4 regions of the Streptomyces sp. NPDC104371 genome follow, and region 2 is predicted to be linked to each of the others. Evidence: riboswitches for the same ligand, from Rfam matches in the RefSeq annotation. Region 2 holds a riboswitch; each other region holds the start of a gene.
The links. A riboswitch is a leader RNA that binds a small molecule or an ion and turns the genes downstream of it on or off. The one in region 2 is predicted to bind cobalamin.
Positions count from the first base shown of each region.

Region 1: it holds a riboswitch for cobalamin, as region 2 does, so the genes downstream of both, ACZ60T_RS01370 (CoA-acylating methylmalonate-semialdehyde dehydrogenase) here and metE (5-methyltetrahydropteroyltriglutamate--homocysteine S-methyltransferase) in region 2, are expected to answer to the same signal.
Region 3: it holds a riboswitch for cobalamin, as region 2 does, so the genes downstream of both, ACZ60T_RS08030 (ribonucleoside-diphosphate reductase subunit alpha) here and metE (5-methyltetrahydropteroyltriglutamate--homocysteine S-methyltransferase) in region 2, are expected to answer to the same signal.
Region 4: it holds a riboswitch for cobalamin, as region 2 does, so the genes downstream of both, nrdI (class Ib ribonucleoside-diphosphate reductase assembly flavoprotein NrdI) here and metE (5-methyltetrahydropteroyltriglutamate--homocysteine S-methyltransferase) in region 2, are expected to answer to the same signal.

Region 1 is NZ_JBVJNF010000001.1:293,774-298,679, forward strand. Features, by position in the region: gene ACZ60T_RS01360 (enoyl-CoA hydratase/isomerase family protein) at 1-833, opposite strand, end outside; gene ACZ60T_RS01365 (acyl-CoA dehydrogenase family protein) at 830-1,978, opposite strand; gene ACZ60T_RS01370 (CoA-acylating methylmalonate-semialdehyde dehydrogenase) at 1,985-3,508, opposite strand; cobalamin riboswitch at 3,690-3,863, opposite strand; gene ACZ60T_RS01375 (hypothetical protein) at 3,959-4,597, opposite strand; gene ACZ60T_RS01380 (hypothetical protein) at 4,594-4,906, opposite strand, start outside.
Region 2 is NZ_JBVJNF010000001.1:192,036-196,941, forward strand. Features, by position in the region: gene ACZ60T_RS00960 ((2Fe-2S)-binding protein) at 1-484, shown strand, start outside; gene metE (5-methyltetrahydropteroyltriglutamate--homocysteine S-methyltransferase) at 634-2,952, opposite strand; cobalamin riboswitch at 3,123-3,344, opposite strand; gene ACZ60T_RS00970 (3-hydroxybutyryl-CoA dehydrogenase) at 3,475-4,344, opposite strand; gene aceB (malate synthase A) at 4,341-4,906, opposite strand, start outside.
Region 3 is NZ_JBVJNF010000002.1:479,850-484,755, reverse strand. Features, by position in the region: gene ACZ60T_RS08030 (ribonucleoside-diphosphate reductase subunit alpha) at 1-1,562, opposite strand, end outside; cobalamin riboswitch at 1,690-1,837, opposite strand; gene ACZ60T_RS08025 (GNAT family N-acetyltransferase) at 1,919-2,425, opposite strand; gene mctP (monocarboxylate uptake permease MctP) at 2,539-4,137, opposite strand; gene ACZ60T_RS08015 (DUF3311 domain-containing protein) at 4,134-4,400, opposite strand; gene ACZ60T_RS08010 (GntR family transcriptional regulator) at 4,619-4,906, opposite strand, start outside.
Region 4 is NZ_JBVJNF010000002.1:647,786-652,691, forward strand. Features, by position in the region: gene hcp (hydroxylamine reductase) at 1-41, opposite strand, end outside; gene ACZ60T_RS08760 (Crp/Fnr family transcriptional regulator) at 161-856, opposite strand; gene ACZ60T_RS08765 (DEAD/DEAH box helicase) at 1,009-3,192, opposite strand; cobalamin riboswitch at 3,387-3,609, shown strand; gene nrdI (class Ib ribonucleoside-diphosphate reductase assembly flavoprotein NrdI) at 3,785-4,210, shown strand; partial or broken gene nrdE (class 1b ribonucleoside-diphosphate reductase subunit alpha) at 4,303-4,906, shown strand, end outside.

The DNA.
Region 1 (4,906 bases), 100 kb from region 2:
CCGAGCCGGCGGGCCCGGCGCACAGCCGCCAGGGTGACCTTGAGGGCCGTCGGGGACTTGGCGAGCAGGGTCTCGGCGGTCTCCTTGGCGGCCGGGTCGCCCTGGTCGAGGAGCCGCTGGACGATCTCCTCCACGGTGTCGGCCGCGAAGCAGGTGTCGATCCACTCCCTCCGACCGGCCTGCTCTCCCGCCGGTGGGTCCTGGACATGGCGCGCGAGAGCCTCGGGTACGGGCAGCTCGGCGAGGTCGTCGACGAACGGCCGCAGCGAGGCCGAGGGCACGAAGTGGTCGGCGAGCCCGCACAGCAGGGCGTCCGAGGCGCCGACCGACGCGCCCGTCAGGGCGAGGTAGGTGCCCGACTCGCCGGGGGCGAGGGCGAGAAGGTAGGTGCCGCCGACATCGGGGACGAAGCCGATACCGGTCTCGGGCATCGCGATACGGGACCGCTCGGTGACGATCCGGACGCTGCCGTGTGCGGACACACCTACCCCGCCGCCCATGACGATGCCGTCCATGAGGGCGACGTACGGCTTCGGGTAGCGGGCGATACGGGCATTGAGGTGGTACTCGTCGCGCCAGAAGGCGGCCGAGGCACTGCCGTCGCCGTCCCGGGCGTCCTCGTGGATGGCGCGGATGTCGCCACCGGCGCACAGGCCGCGCTCCCCCGCGCCGGTGAGGACGACGGTGGCGACGGCCGGGTCGTGCTCCCACTCGGTGAGTGTCTCGTCGATGCGGAGCACCATCTCGTGGGTGAGGGCGTTCAGGGCCTTGGGGCGGTTGAGGGTGATGTGGGCGGCGTGGCCGCTTCGGTGGAACAGGACGTCGTCGCTCATCCGAACGCCTCCGTCAGTCCACGGGCCACGATGACGCGCATGATCTCGTTGGTTCCTTCCAGGATCTGGTGCACCCGCAGGTCGCGGACGATCTTCTCGATGCCGTACTCGCCGAGATAGCCGTAGCCGCCGTGCAGTTGGAGCGCGCGGTCGGCGACCGAGTAGCCGGTGTCGGTGGCGAACCGCTTAGCCATCGCGCACAGGTACGGCGCCTGCGGATCACCCCGGTCGAGCGCCTGGGCGGCCTGCTGGACCAGGGCGCGGGCGGCGGCGAGTTCGGTGGCCATGTCGGCGAGGCGGAAGCGCAACGCCTGCGCGTCGAGGAGGCGTTGGCCGAACGCCTCGCGGTCGGCGAGATGGGCCAGGCTGCGGTCGAGGGCGCTGCGGGCACCGCCGAGAGAGCAGGCGGCGATGCCGAGACGGCCACCGTTGAGGCCGTTCATCGCGATCCGGAAGCCCTCACCCTCACGCCCGAGGAGCCGGTCGGCGGGAACACGGACGCCGTCCATGACCACCTGGCGGGTGGGCTGGGCGTTCCAGCCCATCTTCCGCTCGTTCGGCCCGAAGGAGAGGCCGGGGTCGTCCTTGTCGACGACGAACGCGGAGATTCCGTCGGCGCCCTCGCCGCCGGTACGGGCCATCACGACGTAGAGCTGGGAGGCCCCGGCGCCGGAGATGAACTGCTTCACGCCCGTGAGCACCCAGTCGTCCCCGTCCCGGACGGCGCGGCTGGTCAGGGCCGCCGCGTCCGACCCGGCGCCGGGTTCGGTGAGGCAGTAGCTGGCGAGGTCCTCCATGGCGCACAGGCGGGGCAGCCACCGCTCGCGCTGGGCGTCGTCGCCGTAGTGGTCGATCATCCAGGCGACCATGTTGTGGATGGACAGGTATCCCGCGATGGACGGGCAGCCGGAGGCAAGGGTCTCGAAGACGAGGACGCCGTCGGACCGGGTGAGGCCGCTGCCCCCGGACTCCTCCCGGACGTAGACGCCGCCGAGGCCGAGCCCCGCGGCCTTGCGCAGCACGTCGACGGGGAAGTGCTTGTCACGGTCCCAGTCGAGGGCGTGCGGGGCGAGGTGGTCCTGGGCGAAGTCGAGGGTGGTCTCCACGAGGGCCTGCTGGTCCTCGGTGAGCAGGGTGCTGGTCATGGTCGCTCAACTCATCGTGGGGATCGTGAAACTGGCGCCTTCCCGCTGACCCGCGGGCCAGCGGGAGGTGACCGTCTTCGTACGGGTGTAGAAGCGGACGGCGTCCGGACCGTGCTGGTTGAGGTCGCCGAAGCCGGAGCGCTTCCAGCCGCCGAAGGTGTGGTAGGCGACCGGTACCGGGATGGGTACGTTGACGCCGACCATGCCGGTGTTCACGCGTCGGGTGAAGTCGCGGGCGGTGTCTCCGTCGCGGGTGAAGAGGGCGACGCCGTTGCCGTAGGTGTGCTCGCTGGGCAGGCGCAGGGCCTCCTCGTAGTCCGAGGCGCGGACGACGCACAGGACGGGGCCGAAGATCTCCTCCTGGTAGATCCGCATGTCCGGGGTGACCCGGTCGAAGAGGGAGGCACCGGCGAAGAAGCCGTTCTCGTGCCCGTCGAGCGTGAACTCCCGTCCGTCCACGACAAGTTCGGCCCCCTCCTCGACGCCGAGATCGACGTAGGAGCGGACACGGTCCACGGCGTCACGGCCGACCAGCGGCCCGAAGTCGGCCTCGGGGTCGTCACTGCGGCCGATCCGCAGCGCGGCGATCCGCTCCTTCAGGCGGGCCACCAGGGCGTCCGCGGTGTCCTCACCCACCGGCACGGCGACCGAGATCGCCATGCAGCGCTCGCCCGCCGAACCGTATCCGGCGCCGATCAGCGCGTCCACGGCCTGATCGAGATCGGCGTCCGGCATCACGATCATGTGGTTCTTGGCGCCGCCGAAGCACTGGGCGCGCTTGCCGTGGGCGGCGGCGGTGGCGTAGACGTGCGCGGCGATCGGGGTGGAGCCGACGAAGCCGAGGGCCGCCACGCGGGGGTCTTCGAGAAGGACGTCCACGGATTCCCGGGCGCCGTTGACGACGTTCAGCACGCCGGGCGGCAGACCGGCCTCCAGGAAGAGTTCGGCGAGCCGCAGCGGAACCGACGGGTCACGCTCCGACGGCTTGAGGATGAAGGCGTTGCCACAGGCCAGGGCCGGGGCGGCCTTCCACAGGGGGATCATCGCCGGGAAGTTGAACGGGGTGATCCCGGCGACCACGCCAAGGGGTGCGCGCAGGGAGTGGACATCGATGCCCGTGCCCGCGTTGTCGGTGAACTCGCCCTTGAGCAGGTGCGGGATGCCCGCCGCGAACTCGACGACGTCCAGGCCGCGTTGGATGTCGCCGTGCGCGTCGGCGATCGTCTTGCCGTGCTCGGCGGACAGCAGCCGGGCCAGCGCGTCCTTCTCCTGCTCGACGAGCTGAAGGAAGCGCAGCAGGACCCGGGCGCGGCGCTGCGGGTTCCACTCGCCCCACGCGCGTTGCGCGTTGACGGCGTCGGCGATCGCCGCCTCCGTCTCGGCGCGGTTCGCGAGGGGCACCAGGGCCTGGACCTCGCCGGTGTTGGGGTCGTACACCTCGCCGTAGGCACCCGATGTCCCCGGGGTGTGCTTGCCGCCGATGAAGTGGGTCAACTCGCGCACGGAGGCGCGTTCGTGCTCGCGGACCATGACTGCCTGCTCTCGTCAGGAGGGATCCGGGGATGGCCGCGCCGGTACCGCACTCGGACGCAGGGGCGTACGGGTGCCGGGGCGCGAGATCGCGTATGGCCGGAAGCCCCGTCAGACGGCGGGCTCACCAGGGTCGTGGGTATACACCGGTGCCATGCGTGTCAGCTCCATCCTCGTGGACAACACGGAACATCCCGCGGCCGGTATCCTGACTTCCGGATCAGCGCGCGCCGTCCGCCTTCCCGACATCCAGCTCGTCAGTGGCGTCCTGCTCGACGGCGTACTCCCCGGTCACAGTGGCGGGACCGCGCCGGAATCACACCGGCTTCCCTGCACCGCGGGCCTTGTACTCACGACTATATAGTTGGACGTCCTAGTAAATCCAGCGGTGCGGGATGTTCGAGGTGGGGCGGCGTCGGTCCGAGGTGCGGACGGGGGCCGACGGCGGGTTCAGCCCAGCAGTCGGACGAGCACGAGCAGGGCGACCGCGAAGACCACGCTCGCCACGAGGGTCCCCAGGCCGGCCGGTACCCCGGTGGCGTACCGCTTCACCTCGGCGGGCGGGGTGAGGCTGCTCGCGCGAGCCAGCCACTCGCGCGGCGGGTTGTCGGGGATGACGACCCTCCAGGGCTGCTCGGGGTCGTACTCGACTACCGCCCCCGACCGGTGCAGCAGCCCCTGCACATCGAGCGGGTGACGGACCTGGATCCGATAGGCGGGACGGCCGTCGGGCACCACGGTCAGGTCGAAGGCGAACACCGAGCCCGGTGCCCGTCCGTCGATGGCGGGCCGACCGGTCTCCTTGTGTACGGACTTCACCGAGTGGACCACGGCGGGCGCGAAGGCGCGGGGTCCGCCGGAGCGCAGCGCGGGGATCATGAGGTCCGACCGGGACGGCTCACCCGCCTTGCCGAACACCGCCAGCGCCAGGGCCGTCGCGGGCAACCCCGTCAGCAGCAGCCAGCGGGGGCCGTGCGCGGCGCCCTGGACCAGCGCGGCGAACGCGAGTCCCGCGAGGACGGTGGACAGCAGGCTGACAGGGCTGCTGAAGAGCCTGCGGGCGGCGGCCAGGGAGCGGTTTCGGTTCATGAGAGGCGCAGCAGCTTTCGGCGGGGTACGGCGACCCGGGTGCGTACGGGGTCGCCGGGGCGGTCGGTGTCGTACACGGCGAGGACGTCACGCCGGAGGGCGACGCGTTCCACGACGGCGGGGACCTCGTGGCGAACCCCGGCCAAGTCCTCGAAGACCACGGTGACTTCGCCGCGCTTGCGGCCCACCGACCGCCAGCCCTCCAGCACCGCGTCGGCTGTGGCGTAACGGCGGGAGAGCCTGCGCAGCCCGGCGGTGCGGCGCAGGCTCACGGCCGCGCCCCAGCATGCGGCGAGGCAGCCCGCCGCC
Region 2 (4,906 bases):
GGTCTCCCCGGCGCTGGCTGCCGCCGTACTGCACGGTCTGGTCCTCGCGCCCGGCCTCGCGGATCTGTGGTGGCAACCCGTGCTCGGCGGCCCGCTGCCGCTGTCGCTGCCTGACGACGCCTTCACCGGCGGCGGGGAGGGCTCGCTCTCGCAGCTCGCTGACGACCTGAGCAGCCGCCTGCTGGACGGCCCGCTGCGCGAACTCGCCGACGCCATGGCGCGGTTCTCGGTCTCCCGGCACATCCTGTGGGGCAACACCGCCTCGGCCGTCAACGGAGCGGCGACCATGATCACAGTGTCCCGCCCGGAGGTCACCGCGCGGACCCGCGCCCTCACCGCGCTTCTCCTGGAGAGGCCCCCGTTGCGTGGTGCGAGCGCCAGGACGCCCGGCGGAACGTACCGGCGCCGTAGCTGCTGCCTGATCTACCGCGCCGCTCCGGGCCGCAAGGGGGCCCTGTGCGGAGATTGCGCCCTGTCCCGCTGACCAGGCCGCTCGCCCCGCCGTCCGCACCCGAATGTGTCGGACCCCGTGCGTAGGACGGCGGTCGTTCCCGCTCACCGCTGTCCCGCCCCTGCCGGTGCCGCAGGAAGGGGCCGGGACGCTGGTGGCGTCCCGGCCCATGGGTTGCTCGGTCAGGAGGTGGGCAGCTCGCTGCGGACGGTGCGGGCGGCGGCGACCAGGTTCTCCAGGGAGGCGCGGGTCTCGGGCCAGCCGCGGGTCTTCAGGCCGCAGTCGGGGTTGACCCACAGCCGTTCGGCGGGAATCGCCTTCAGGCCGGTGCGCAGGAGGGCCGCGGCCTCGTCCGTGCTCGGGACGCGCGGGGAGTGGATGTCGTAGACGCCCGGCCCGGCCTCGCGCGGGTAGCCGTGAGCGGCCAGTTCGCGAGCGACCTGCATGTGGGAGCGGGCGGCTTCCAGGCTGATGACGTCGGCGTCGAGGTCGTCGATGGCCTGGACGATGTCACCGAACTCGGCGTAGCACATGTGGGTGTGGATCTGCGTGTCCGGCCGCACCCCGCTCGTGGTGAGCCGGAACGCCTCGGTCGCCCACGCCAGATACGCCGCACGGTCGGCGGTCCGCAGCGGCAGCGTCTCGCGCAGCGCGGGCTCGTCCACCTGGATCACCGAAGTCCCGGCCGCCTCCAGGTCGTTCACCTCGTCGCGCAGGGCGAGGGCGACCTGCCGGGCGGTGTCGCCGAGGGGCTGGTCGTCACGGACGAAGGACCAGGCGAGCATGGTGACCGGGCCGGTGAGCATGCCCTTGACGGGGCGGTCGGTCAGGGACTGGGCGTAGGACGTCCAGCGCACCGTCATCGGCTCGGGCCGGGAGATGTCGCCGACCAGGACCGGCGGCCGGACGTAGCGGGTGCCGTACGACTGGACCCAGCCGTGCTGTGTGGCCAGGTAGCCGGTGAGCTGCTCGGCGAAGTACTGCACCATGTCGTTGCGTTCGGCCTCGCCGTGCACCAGGACGTCGATGCCGGTCTTCTCCTGGAAGGAGATGACCTCCTGGATCTCCGCCTTGACGCGCTCCTCGTACCCGGCCGTGTCGATGCGCCCGGTGCGCAGGTCGGCGCGTGCGGTGCGCAGTTCGGTGGTCTGCGGGAACGAGCCGATGGTCGTGGTCGGCAGCAGCGGCAGACCGAGGTGGGCACGCTGTGCGGTGGCCCGTTCGGCGTACGGCTGAGAGCGGCGGGCGTCGGCGTCCGTCACAGCCTCGGAGCGGGCTCGTACGGCGGGGTCATGGGTGATCGGCGAGTCCGCGCGGGAGGCGAGATCGGCGCGGTTGGCGGCGAGTTCGCCGCTGATGGTGTCGGTGCCGTGGGCAAGTCCCTTGGCGAGGGTGACGATCTCGGCGGTCTTCTGCCGCGCGAAGGCCAGCCAGCGCAGGATCTGCGGCTCGATGTCGCGCTCGGCCGCCGCGTCCAGCGGCACGTGGAGCAGGGAGCAGGAGGCGGCGACGTCCACTCGGTCGGCGAGCCCGAGGAGGGTGCCGAGCGTGGACAGCGACTTCCGCAGGTCGTTGATCCAGATGTTGCGGCCGTTGACGACACCGGCGACCAGGCGCTTGCCGGGCAGTCCGCCGACGGCGGCCAAGGCCTCCAGGTTGGCCGCGGCGGCCTCGGTGAAGTCCAGGGCGAGGCCCTCGACCGGGGCCTTGGCCAGCACGGGCAGCGCGTCGCCGAGCCGGTCGAAGTAGGAGGCGACCAGCAGCTTCGGCCGGTCGGTGAGGGCGCCCAGCAAGCGGTAGGCGTGCTCGGCGGCGTTCAGCTCGGCCGGGGTGCGGTCCTGTACGAGGGCGGGCTCGTCGAGCTGGACCCACTCGGCACCGGCCGCGCGCAGGTCGGCGAGGACCTCGGCGTACACCGGGAGCAGCCGGTCCAGGAGGGTGAGTGGCTCGAAGTCGGCGGGCACGCCGGGGGCGGACTTGGCGAGCAGAAGGTAGGTGACGGGGCCGACCAGCACGGGCCGGGCGGTCAGGCCCTGGGCGAGGGCTTCCTCCAGCTCGGCGACCTGCTTGGTGGAGTCGGCCGTGAACACGGTGTCGGGGCCCAGCTCAGGGACCAGATAGTGGTAGTTGGTGTCGAACCATTTGGTCATCTCCAGCGGAGCGACCTCCTGGGTCCCGCGGGCCATCGCGAAATAGCCGTCCAGCGCGTCGGCGTCGACGGCGGCACGGTGCCGCTCGGGGATCGCGCCCACCATGACGGTCGTGTCGAGGACGTGGTCGTAGTACGAGAAGTCACCGGTCGGCACCTCGTGGACACCGGCGTCGGCGAGCTGCTGCCGGTTGCTCCGCCTGAGCTCGGCGGCGGTGGCCCGGAGGGCGTCGGCGGTGACGCGGCCCTTCCAGTAGCCCTCGACGGCCTTCTTCAGTTCACGGTTCTGTCCCTGGCGGGGGTAGCCGTACACGGTGGCCCGTGCTGCCGCGGCTGCGGACTTCGTTGTCACGGAGATCTCCTTCGCGAGATGAATCCCTGAGATCCCGGAGACGGGACGAGAGCGCGAAGGGAATGACGAACCGGACGGCCATGACCCCGCGCGGCACAAGCACGGTCGTTCCGTCTGGTGTGTACGCCGACCCGCCCTCGAGGTCACCGGGATGTCCGCGCACGGAACGGTCCGTACGCGGGCAGTCGGCAGGTCTTCGGACTCGCGGGCACGCCCTCCTGGACGGAGGACACCTAATGGCCGTCGCTTCCCAGGCCCGGTACGTCGGACCCAGTGCGTATGACGGCGGTCGTTCCCGCTCACCGCTGCGGGGCAGTCCCGGATTCCCACCGGGTTCCCTCTTACGACACCCCGCCTGGCGGACGGGGCGAACCAACTGCTGCGGTCAGCCTACGGGGTGGCGCCGCGAATGGAAGAACGCCGTCCAGCATGCGGAAGGTGAGAAGGTGCCTGCCGAATGAGGTACGGCGAGGGGCGGGACGCTCCGCACTCGCGCTTCCCGCCCCTCGCCGTACCGGGCCCTCAGCCCTGGTCGTAGCGGTGGAACCCCCGGCCGGTCTTCCGGCCGAGCAGTCCCGCCTCCACCATCCGCTGGAGCAGCGGCGGCGGCGCGTAGAGGGGTTCGCGGAACTCGTCGTAGAGGGACTCGGCGATCGAGGCGACGGTGTCCAGGCCGATCAGGTCCGCGAGCTTCAGCGGCCCCATCGGGTGGGCGCAGCCCAGTTCCATGCCCGCGTCGATGTCGGCGGCGGTGGCGAACCCGGACTCCGCCATCCGCACGGCGGCGAGCAGGTAGGGGATGAGCAGGGCGTTGACGACGAAGCCCGCCCGGTCCTGGGAGCGGATGACCGTCTTGCCGAGGGTGCCGGTGGCGAAGGCCTCGACCACGGCGATCGTCCGCGCCGAGGTGTGCAGTGAGGTGACCACCTCGACCAGCGGCAGGACGGGGACGGGGTTGAAGAAGTGCAGTCCTACGACCCGGTCCGCGCGGGTGGTCGCCATGCCGAGCCGCATGATCGGCAGGGAGGAGGTGTTGGTGGCGAGGACGGCCGCCGGATCCTCGACGATCTTGTCGAGGGCGGCGAAGACCTCGGTCTTGGCGTCCGGGTTCTCGATGACGGCCTCGACGACCAGGTGCCGGTCGGCCAGGTCGTCCAGGCTGCCGGTGAAGACGAGCCGGGCGTGCGCGTCGTCGGCGGCCTCGCGGCTCAGCTTGCCCCGTCGTACGGCGCGGTCGAGGGAGGCGGCCACCCGGTCCCGTGCCCTGCGGGCGGCCACCGCGTCCACCTCGCAGACCACGGTGTCCAGCCCGGCCCGCGCACAGACTTCGGCGATACCGGCGCCCATCTGGCCGCCGCCGACCACGCCGACGCGGGTGATGCCCGCGCTCATGCTGCGGCCTCCGACTTCCGTACGAGGTGGCGGGTGTAGGCGTCGGGGGTGAAGAACAGCGGCAACTCACCGCTGATCGCGGTGCGTTCGAACAGGGCTCGGATGTCGTCGGCGGGCGCCCAGGGGTACTCGGCTCTGAGCGCTGTGATCTCGTCGTCGAGGATGTGCTCCACGGTCTCGCGGTCGATGACCCGGTGCCGCAGCCATTGCCAGATCTGTACGCGGGCGATCTCGGCCGTGGCCGCGTCCTCCATCAGGCCGTCGATGGCGACGGCGCCCTGACCGCGCAGCCAGGCGGCGAAGTACCGCAGTGCGGCATGGACGTTGGTGCGCACCCCCTCCGGCGTGGGCGGGCCGCTGATCCGGCGCACCGACAGCAGGTCGGCCGGGGTGACCTCGACGTCGTCACGGGTGCGGTCGAGTTGATGGGGCCGGTCACCGAGGACACCGTCGAAGACGTCGCGGCAGACGGGGACGAGGGCGGGGTGGGCGACCCAGGAGCCGTCGAAGCCGTCCTCGGCCTCACGCTCCTTGTCGAGGCGGACCTTGGCGAGCGCGGCCT
Region 3 (4,906 bases), on a different contig from region 2:
AAGACGTCCTGCAACCCCATGGCGCCGAGGCCGACCGGGCGCCACCGGGCGTTGGAGCGGGCCGCCTGCTCGGTCGGGTAGAAGTTGATGTCGACGACCCGGTCGAGGAAGGTGACGGCGGTACGGACGGCGGAGTCCAGCCGCTCCCAGTCGAGTTCACCCGCCGCGGTGTCGACGAACGCGCCCAGGTTGACGGAGCCCAGGTTGCAGACCGCCGTCTCGCCGTCGTCCGTGACCTCCAGGATCTCCGTGCAGAGATTGGAGGAGTGGACGACATGGCCCGGCTCGGCCGTCTGGTTGGCGGTGCGGTTGGCGGCGTCCTTGAACGTCATCCAGCCCTGGCCGGTCTGCGCGAGGGTACGCATCATCCGGCCGTACAGCTCACGGGCGGGCATCGTCTTGCGGGCGAGACCCTTCGCCTCGGCCGCGCGGTAGGCGGCGTCGAACTCCGCGCCCCACAGGTCGACCAGCTCGGGCACGTCGGAGGGCGAGAACAGCGACCACGGCTCGTCGGCGGCGACCCGGCGCATGAACTCGTCCGGCACCCAGTGCGCGAGGTTGAGGTTGTGGGTGCGCCGGGCGTCCTCGCCGGTGTTGTCGCGCAGCTCCAGGAACTCCTCGATGTCCAGGTGCCAGGTCTCCAGATAGACCGCCGCCGCGCCCTTGCGCCGACCGCCCTGGTTCACGGCGGCGACCGAGGCGTCGAGCGTCTTCAGGAACGGGACGATGCCGTTGGAGTGCCCGTTGGTGCCGCGGATCAGCGAACCCCGCGAGCGGATACGGGAGTACGACAGCCCGATGCCGCCGGCGTGCTTGGAGAGGCGGGCGACCTGGTGGTAACGCTCGTAGAGGGAGTCCAGCTCGTCCTTGGGGGAGTCGAGGAGGTAGCAGGACGACATCTGGGGGTGCCGGGTACCGGAGTTGAAGAGCGTGGGGGAGGAGGGCAGGTACTCCAGCCGGCTCATGAGTGCGTACAGCGCCGCGACCTCGTCCACGGCGTGGGCGGTGTCGTCCTCGGCGAGACCGGAGGCGACGCGCAGCAGGAAGTGCTGCGGGGTCTCGATGACCTTGCGGGTGATCGGGTGCCGCAGCAGATAGCGGCTGTGCAGGGTGCGCAGGCCGAAGTAGCCGAAGCGGTCGTCGCCGGCGGGGTCCACGAGCGCGTCGAGGCGGTCGGCGTGGAGGCTGACGAACGTGGCCGTGCGGTCGGCGATGAGCCCTTCCCGGTGCCCGACGGCGATGGACTCCGTGAAGGACGTGACCTGCTGCGAGGCGGCCTCGGCGGCGATGGAGAGCGTCAACAGCCGTGCGGCGAGCCGGGAGTAGGCGGGGTCCTCGGAGATGAGCCCGGCCGCGGCCTCCGTGGCCAGCTCGCGCAGCTCCGCCTCGTCCGCCCGCGCGGAGCGGCCCCGCAGCGCGGCGGCGGCCACCCGGCCGGGGTCCGCGTCGGGGAGGTCGGCGGTCAGCTCGGTCAGGGTCCGCAGCAGGGCGGCACCGGGACCGTCGGTCCCGTCGGTCGCCGCGAGTGTCGCTGAAGCCGGTTCGGCTGGCGCGATGGTCACGTAGGGCTCTCCCTCGCTCGGCACGGGGCCTGGCAGAGGGCGGAGGCGGGCTCACGAGCGCGTGCGGGCGCGTCGCGTCCACCGGCCCATTCCACGAGGCCCGGACGTCAGGGCGCCCGGACCGGACGGTCGGGCGCTGCTGTCGGCAGGTCCTCGGACTGGACCTCGTACACCACCCCGTCCGGGGACGGAGGCGTACAAGTACACCGTTGCGGGACAGTTCCGGATTCGCACCGGATTCCCCTGCGGCGACAGCGAGCACGAGCATACATCTTGTGCCGGGTCGCCATGCCACCACCACATGTTGTGGCTGTATGGGTCGTAGTGGATCAGATAGCCCATGGCCTCGGGGCATGTCAGAGTGTCAACGCATAGGTGAGAAGGGTGACGTCGGTGAGTTCGGGGACGGGGTTCCAGTCGCGGTCGGGGGTGCGCGTGAAGCCGAGGCGGGTGTAGACACGGTGGGCGGAATGCATGGTGCGCTGGGTCGACAGGACGAGGCGCGCACAGCCCGGGACGGCCCGTGCGCGGTCGACACAGGTGCGTACGAGAGCCTCGCCGATGCCCCGGCCGCGCGCGTCACGGGAGACCGCGAGCATGCGTATCTCGGCCTCCCGGGGCCCGGCGATGTCGGCCATGGGGCCGCCGGAGGGGACGAAGGTCACGCCGCCGAGCACCCGGTCGCGGTCGACGGCCACCAGCACCTCGGCGGTGGCGGCCCGCGCGGCCACGTCCCGCAGCACGCCGAGGTAGGGGTCGCTGTCCCCGAAGTCGAGCAGCCCGTCCTGGAGGTAGGCCTGGGCGGTGATCTCCCCGAGGGGGCCGTACTCGGCGGCCTGCGCCCGCCGGATCAAGATGTCCATGGGGTCAGTGTGCGGGACGGGGTCAGTGTGCGGGACGGGCGCGACAACGGGCCGCCGGATGTCCGTCCGACGGCCCGCGATCGGGTCACGCGCGCTGTGCGCTCACCGCGTGCTCAGTGCGCCGCCTCCGTCAACTCGGCCTGGACGCCCGGGTCCCCGGCGTCCGCCGTGTAGTCCTCCGGCTTGGTCTCGTCGACCCCCTCCGGGGCCTTCAGCGCCCGCAGGACGACCGTCACGACCACCGTGACCAGGATGTTCAGCACGAAGGCCGTCAGGCCGATGTAGCCGATCTCGCCGATCCCCGGGATCTCCTTCGACGAGCCGCCGAAGTGCTTCTGGGTCGGGGAGGCGACGCCGTACGCGGCGACCGTGCCGTACACCATGCCGACCGCCCAGCCCGCCAGCAGCGCCCAGCGGTGGAACCAGCGGGTGAACAGGCCGCCGACCAGCGCCGGGAAGGTCTGGAGGATCCAGATACCGCCCAGGAGCTGGAAGTTGATCGCCACGGTCTTGTCCATCGTCAGGACGAAGACCAGGGCGCCCACCTTCACCAGCAGGGACACGAGCTTGGAGACCTTCGTCTCCTGCGCCGCCGTGGCGTCCGGCTTGATGAAGTCCTTGTAGATGTTGCGGGTGAACAGGTTCGCCGCCGCGATCGACATGATCGCCGCCGGGACCAGCGCGCCGATGCCGATCGCCGCGAAGGCCACGCCCGCGAACCAGTCCGGGAACATGTCCTCGAAGAGCTGCGGAATCGCCAACTGGCCGTTGTCCACCTTGATCCCGGCGGCGATCGCCATGAACCCGAGCAGCGCCAGCAGACCCAGCATCAGCGAGTACAGCGGCAGGATCGTGGTGTTGCGGCGGATCACGTCACGGCTGCGCGAGGACAGCGTCGCCGTGATCGAGTGCGGGTACATGAACAGCGCGAGCGCGGAGCCGAGCGCGAGCGTGGCATAGGTCCACTGACCGCCCGCGGCCGGGACCACCCCGCCCGCACCCGTCGACGTGAACTTCTCGCCCGCCTTCGCGAAGATCTCGTCGAAGCCGCCCAGCTTGATCGGGATGTAGATGATCGCCACCGCGATCACGATGTAGATCAGCGTGTCCTTCACGAACGCGATCAGGGCGGGGGCCCGCAGACCCGAGGAGTAGGTGTACGCGGCGAGCACACCGAAGGCGAGCAGCAGCGGGAGGTCCTTCACGAACCAGTTCGCGTTCTCGCCGCCGCCCACGCCCATCACGTCCAGCACGGCCTGGATGCCGACCAGTTGGAGGGCGATGTACGGCATCGTCGCCAGGATGCCGGTGATCGCCACCGCCAGGGACAGGCCCTTCGAGCCGAACCGGCCGCGGACGAAGTCCGAGGTCGTCACGTAGCCGTGCCGGTGCGAGACCGACCACAGCCGGGGCAGGAAGGTGAAGATCAGCGGATAGACCAGGATGGTGTACGGCACCGCGAAGAAGCCCGCGGCACCGGCCGCGTAGATCGCCGCCGGGACGGCGACGAACGTGTAGGCCGTGTAGAGGTCGCCGCCGAGCAGGAACCACGTGACCCAGGTGCCGAACGACCGCCCGCCCAGGCCCCATTCGTCCAGGCTGTGCTCGTTCTCCGCCTTGCGCCAGCGCGCCGCGAGGAAGCCCATGACCGTGACGGCCAGGAAGAAGAAGATGAAGACGCCGAGAGCGACGCCGTTCACGTCGTTCTTCACTGCGACGCACCCCCCTTCCGGGAGGCGCGGGCGCGCTGGTCACGCTGCCAGAGCTGGTAGGCGAGCACCGTCAGGACGGTGGAGATCAGCACCCACGCCATCTGGTACCAGTAGAAGAAGGGGATGCCGATCAACGTGGGGTCCGTCTTGGCGTAGGAGCCCACCCACAACATCGCCACGAAGGGCGCTACGAGGCAGAGTGCGATGACGACGCGCAGGGGCGTCACCATCGGCTCTCTGCTCCCATCCGACTGATCCGACATGCGGGGGCTCCACTTCCTGCTGATCACCTGTGTGATGGGCAGGAAATGTAGGTGACGGGGTGGCGGAGGGGAAGACCTTGTCCGCAGTTCGGTCCCGCGTATACCGGTTCGGCAACGGTCGGCCGCCCGTGGTTGTCAGCCCGTGTGTCGGTCCTGGTGTCAGCCTCTGTCCCTGTGTGTCAGCCCCGGTTGTCCCTGTGTGTCCGTGCCTGTGCCGGTCAGTCCTGGGGCCGCTTGAGCCGTGCGACGAACTTGTAGCGGTCCCCGCGGTACACGGAGCGGACCCACTCCACCGGCTTGCCCTCCTGGTCCAGCGAGTGCCGGGAGAGCATCAGCATCGGCAGGCCCACGTCCGTGCCGAGCAGGCCCGCCTCGCGCGGGGTGGCCAGCGAGGTCTCGATGGTCTCCTCGGCCTCCGCGAGACGGACGCCGTAGACCTCCGCGAGCGCCGTGTACAGGGAGGTGTACTTGACCAGCGAGCGGCGCAGCGCCGGGAAGCGCTTGGC
Region 4 (4,906 bases), on a different contig from region 2:
TCACCGGTACGGTCGGCCTGTTCGCACTGATAGCAGAACATCCATGCTCCTTGGCAATGAGTGGTGTCCCCGTGGAGCCGACGCTAGGCCGATGCCACCGCCGTCTCCTTGACACAGATCAAGGAGGGAGCAAGGTGCGCTGTGGTGTCGGTCACCGCCCTCACCGCCATGCCAGCTTGTCCCGCAGGGCGGTCGTGTCGTGGAGCGCGATGCACCGGCCCCGCACGCTGATCAGGCTCTGGGCCGACAGTCCGTGCAGGACACGGGAGAACGTCTCCGGGGTGAGGTTCAGCCGCGAGGCGAGGATCTGCTTCGACACGGGCAGCCGCACCTGGTCCCGGCACTCCTCGTCGGTGGTGGCGTTGTGCAGGAGGAACCCGATGACGCGCTGCTCACCCGTCCGCAGCGAGTAGGACTCCACGTCCCGTACGAGTCGGCGCAACCGCACCGCCATGTTGCCGAGCATCCGGCGGGCGAACGACGGGTCCCGGTCGAGCAGTTCGAGCATCGCCCGGCCGGCGACCGCCAGCATCTCCGTACCGACCAGCGCCGTCGCGGTGACCGGGTAGGTGCTGCCGTCGAAGACCACCGCTTCCCCGAAGCTCTCCCCGGCCGACACGATCTCCACGACCTTCTCCGACCCGTCGCCCGTGGACACCGAGAGCTGCATCTGCCCGCCCAGGACGAAGAAGAAGCCCCGCACCGGATCGCCCTGATGGAAGAGCACCCGCCCGCGCGCCAGCGTCACGGAGGAACACCCGGCCGAGATCACCCCGAGCTGCTCGGAGGTGAGCCCGGCGAACAGCGGCAACCGGGACAGCAGCTCTCGCGCATCCACTCCGGCCCGCGGCGACATGCACCCTCCAACGCCCCATGCCCGGACACCCCGGGCCTTCCAGCCACACCCGCACCGACGCTACCGCCGGACCACACCCCGGCCGGAAGGGCCGTTGGTCCCCGGTACGCGAACGGGCCGCCTGTTGACGTGCGTTGGGGTCGGGCGGTCGCTCACGGGTGTCCCGCGGACCCGTCGCGGACCGCTGCCAGCCGCGCCTGCTCCTCCTCGACGATCTGGCGGGCCATCGTCGTGTCCGAGACGTCGACCGCGTCCGGCGTCGACTCGGCGACCGCGCTGCGCCGTGCGTACGCGTCGAACAGGCGGGTCTTGTTCTTCAGCATCTCCACCATCCGCTCGTCCACCCCGCGGGTGGTGAGCAGCCGGTGCACCCGGACCGACCGCACCTGCCCCATGCGATGGGCCCGCGCCACCGCCTGGTGTTCGATGGTCGGTTTGAGCTGTGGCTCACAGATGATCACGACCGACGCGGCCTGCATGTTGAGCCCCACCCCGGCCGCCTCGATCTGCGCCACCAGCACCGCATGACCGGGCACGGCGGCGAACTCGTCCACCGACCGCTGACGGCGCGCGGGCGGCACGCTTCCCGAGATCGGGCCGAACACCGGGCCGCCGCCCTTGCTCCGCGCGTCATCCAGCGTGTCCTTCACCGCCCCGAGGACATCCCTGAAGGCGGAGAACACCACCACCTTCAGCCCGTTCTCGGCGGCGTCCTCGACGATCTCACGCAGCCGGTTCAGCTTGGCCGACTTCTCGGGGCGCGCGTACGCCGCTCTGCGCATCGCCATGAAATTGCCCGCGCTCACGGCCTCGCGGTAGGCCTCTTCGTCCGACGCGCTGAACTCGTCCCACTCGTCCGTCTGCTGGAGCGCGGGCAGTTCGGTCAGGACGTCCTGCTGGTTGCGGCGCAGATAGACCGGGGCGACAGCCTTCCGGAAGGCCTGGGAACCGGCCACTCCGTCACGGTCACCGATGGCCTCCGCCAGGCGCGGCTGGAGAATCCGCACCAGGCTGCGGAACTCGGCGACCCGGTTCTCCATGGGGGTGCCCGTCATGAAGAGAACGCGTTCGCATCGTTCGGACCATTCCGTCACGGCCCGGGAGCGGCGCGTCTTCGGGTTCTTCACATAGTGCGCCTCGTCCACGACCAGCATCCCCAGCTCGCCGCCGCCGGGGACCGGGAAGCCGCGCAGGGCGTCGAAGGTGGTCACCGCTACGCCGCCCCTGCCCTTCCAGTCGGCGAACGCTTCCTGTCTGTCGGGGCCGTGCAGAGGCATCACGCGCAGCTTGCTGCGGGCCTCGATCTCGCGTGTCCAGTTGATCAGGACGCTGGCCGGGCAGACGACCATGAAGTGGCTCTGCCCCTCGGCAGCGAGATGCGCCAGCGCGGCGATGGCCTGGATGGTCTTGCCGAGCCCCATCTCGTCGCCGAGCATCGCCTTGCGTTGCGCCAGGACGAAGCGCGCGCCGAAGGCTTGGTAGCCGCGTAGCGACACCCGCCGGTGCGTGTCGTCGAGCGTCTGGTCACGGACCCGCTCGGCGACGTCGTCGGGCAGGAACCCCTCGACGGCGGCCGTGTCCGGTCTGCGGCCGGAGATCTCCGCGAGCAGGCTGTAGTAGTCGGCGGACCGCAGCTCGAAGTCGACCCAGGCCGCGGCCTCGGTCGGGGTACCGCGCAGCAGGTCCACCGAGGCCTGCGCGAGCAGCTCCGGTACATCGCCCCGCGCCGCCTCCTCGGTCAGCCCGCGAAGCTCCGCGACAGCCTCCAGCGCCCGAACTCGCTTGGCCTTCCCCGCCAGCAGCATCCCCAGCCGCCCGGCGGCCGGCTTGGCCTCGGCCAGCAGCGGACCGAGCCGCTCCGAGAGCGCCGCGGCCGTGTCGACGGCTCGCCGCGCGTCGGGGCCCGCTTCCACCAGCACCTGCAGGGCCATGACGAGTGCGGTGGTCCGCGGCTCCGGCCGGTCCACGTCGATGTGGACGGCGACGGCCTCCCGAACGGCATCGGCTATCTGACGTGCCGCCGCGATGACCTGATCGGCGGTCCGCTCCCCCACGCCGGGAATCTGCCGCAACCGGTAGGGACCGGCGTCGAGTACCTGCCGGACCGACCGCAGCCCGCTCCGCTCGACTTCCCCGAGCCTCAGCCGCCCCTCGGTGACCTCCTTCAACCGGGTCACCGGGATGGCGTCCAGCGCCTGTTCCGCCGCCGTGTCGCAGATCGGCTTCAGCGCCGCCCGAACCGCCTCGACGGCCCGCCCGTGGTCGTCGGCCACCGCCTGCGCCGCCTCGTACAGCCGCCCTCCCGCGGCAACCGCCTCCCGCTCACCGCGCCCCATCCCGCCCCGGCCCCTCTCGCCATGTCCCCGCGACCGTCGAAACCTATCCAACGCGTCCGGCGCACGCGCCAGCACCGGGGCGGGACGCGCTCCCCGAGGGCGGTACCCGTCCGACCGCACCAGAACTTAGGGTTACCTAAGTTTCACTCCTGACACAACATCTGGGATGCGCGCACTCGCCGAGTTCTAGATGTAGTGTTGGCGGTGCTGGTGGTTCGCCGGGCACTGCTGTGTTCGGCGTCGCAAGAGGGAACCCGGTGAGAGTCCGGGACTGCCCCGCAGCGGTGAGCGGTAACGACCGCCGTCATACGCACTGGGCCCGACGTACCGGGCCTGGGAAGCGACGGCCAGTAGGGGTCTCGTACAACACGAGACGCGCCCGCGAGTCCGAAGACCTGCCACCGGTGCGCACACCGGACAGCGGCGTGCGCGCTCCGAGGCCCCGAGGGAGGGCCAGGTGGCAGCCGCACGGATCCGGGCGAGGCGTACCGCGTATCTCCGCCGCCCCGGCGTCCCGTCGTACGCGCCGCGCCGCTCCTCCCCTCCCGGTCCTCGGACGGAGACGGGAACGAGCGAGAGGAGCCGGCGACCGATGAACGGTCTCGTGTATTTCTCCAGCGTCTCGGAGAACACCAAGCGCTTCGTGGAGAAGCTGGGCCTGCCCGCCACACGCATCCCCGTGCACCCGCACCGCGAAGGCATGCCCCGGGTCACCGAGCCGTATGTGCTGATCGTGCCGACCTACGGCGGCGGTGACCGCTCCGGAGCGGTCCCCAGGCAGGTCATCCGCTTCCTGAACATCGAGGCCAACCGGACGCTGCTGCGGGGGGTCATCGCCTCCGGCAACACCAACTTCGGCGCCGCCCACTGCCTGGCCGGCCGGGTGATCTCGGCGAAGTGCCAGGTCCCGGAGCTGTACCGATTCGAACTGCTGGGCACGGACCGCGACGTCCGCGCCGTGAGGGAAGGACTGCGGGAATTTTGGACACGACAGACGGCGGAGCGACAGGCGGCATGAGCACCCTCACCACGGCAAGCACGGCCCCCGCGGCCCCGCGCGAGTCGGTCGGCACGCGCAAGGACTACCACGCGCTGAACGCCCTGCTGAACATGTACGACTGCGACGGCCGCATCCAGTTCGGCAAGGACCGCGAGGCCGTCCGCCAGTACTTCCTCCAGCATGTGAACCCGAACACGGTGGAGTTCGGGTCGCTGAAGGAGAAGATCGACTACCTCATCGAGAACGACTACTACGAGGAGGCGCCGATCCGGCGCTACCGGTGGGAGTTCCTGGAGGACCTGTACCGGCAGGCGTACGCCCATGAGCACCGCTTCCGCACCTTCCTGGGCGCGTTCAAGTACTACACCTCGTACACGCTGAAGACCTTCGACGGCTCCCGCTACCTGGAGCGGTACGAGGACCGGGTCGTCGCCACCGCCCTGTTCCTGGGCGCGGGCGACGAGGCGCTCGCCTCCCGCCTGGTCGACGAGATGATGACCGGCCGCTTCCAGCCCGCCACCCCCACCTTCCTCAACGCGGGCAAGGCCCAGCGCGGCGAGCTGGTCTCCTGCTTCCTGCTGCGCGTCGAGGACAACCTGGAGTCCATCGGACGCGGCATCAACTCCGCGCTGCAACTGTCCAAGCGGGGTGGCGGCGTGGCGCTGCTGCTGACGAACCTGCGTGAGCAGGGCGCTCCGATCAAGAAGATCGAGA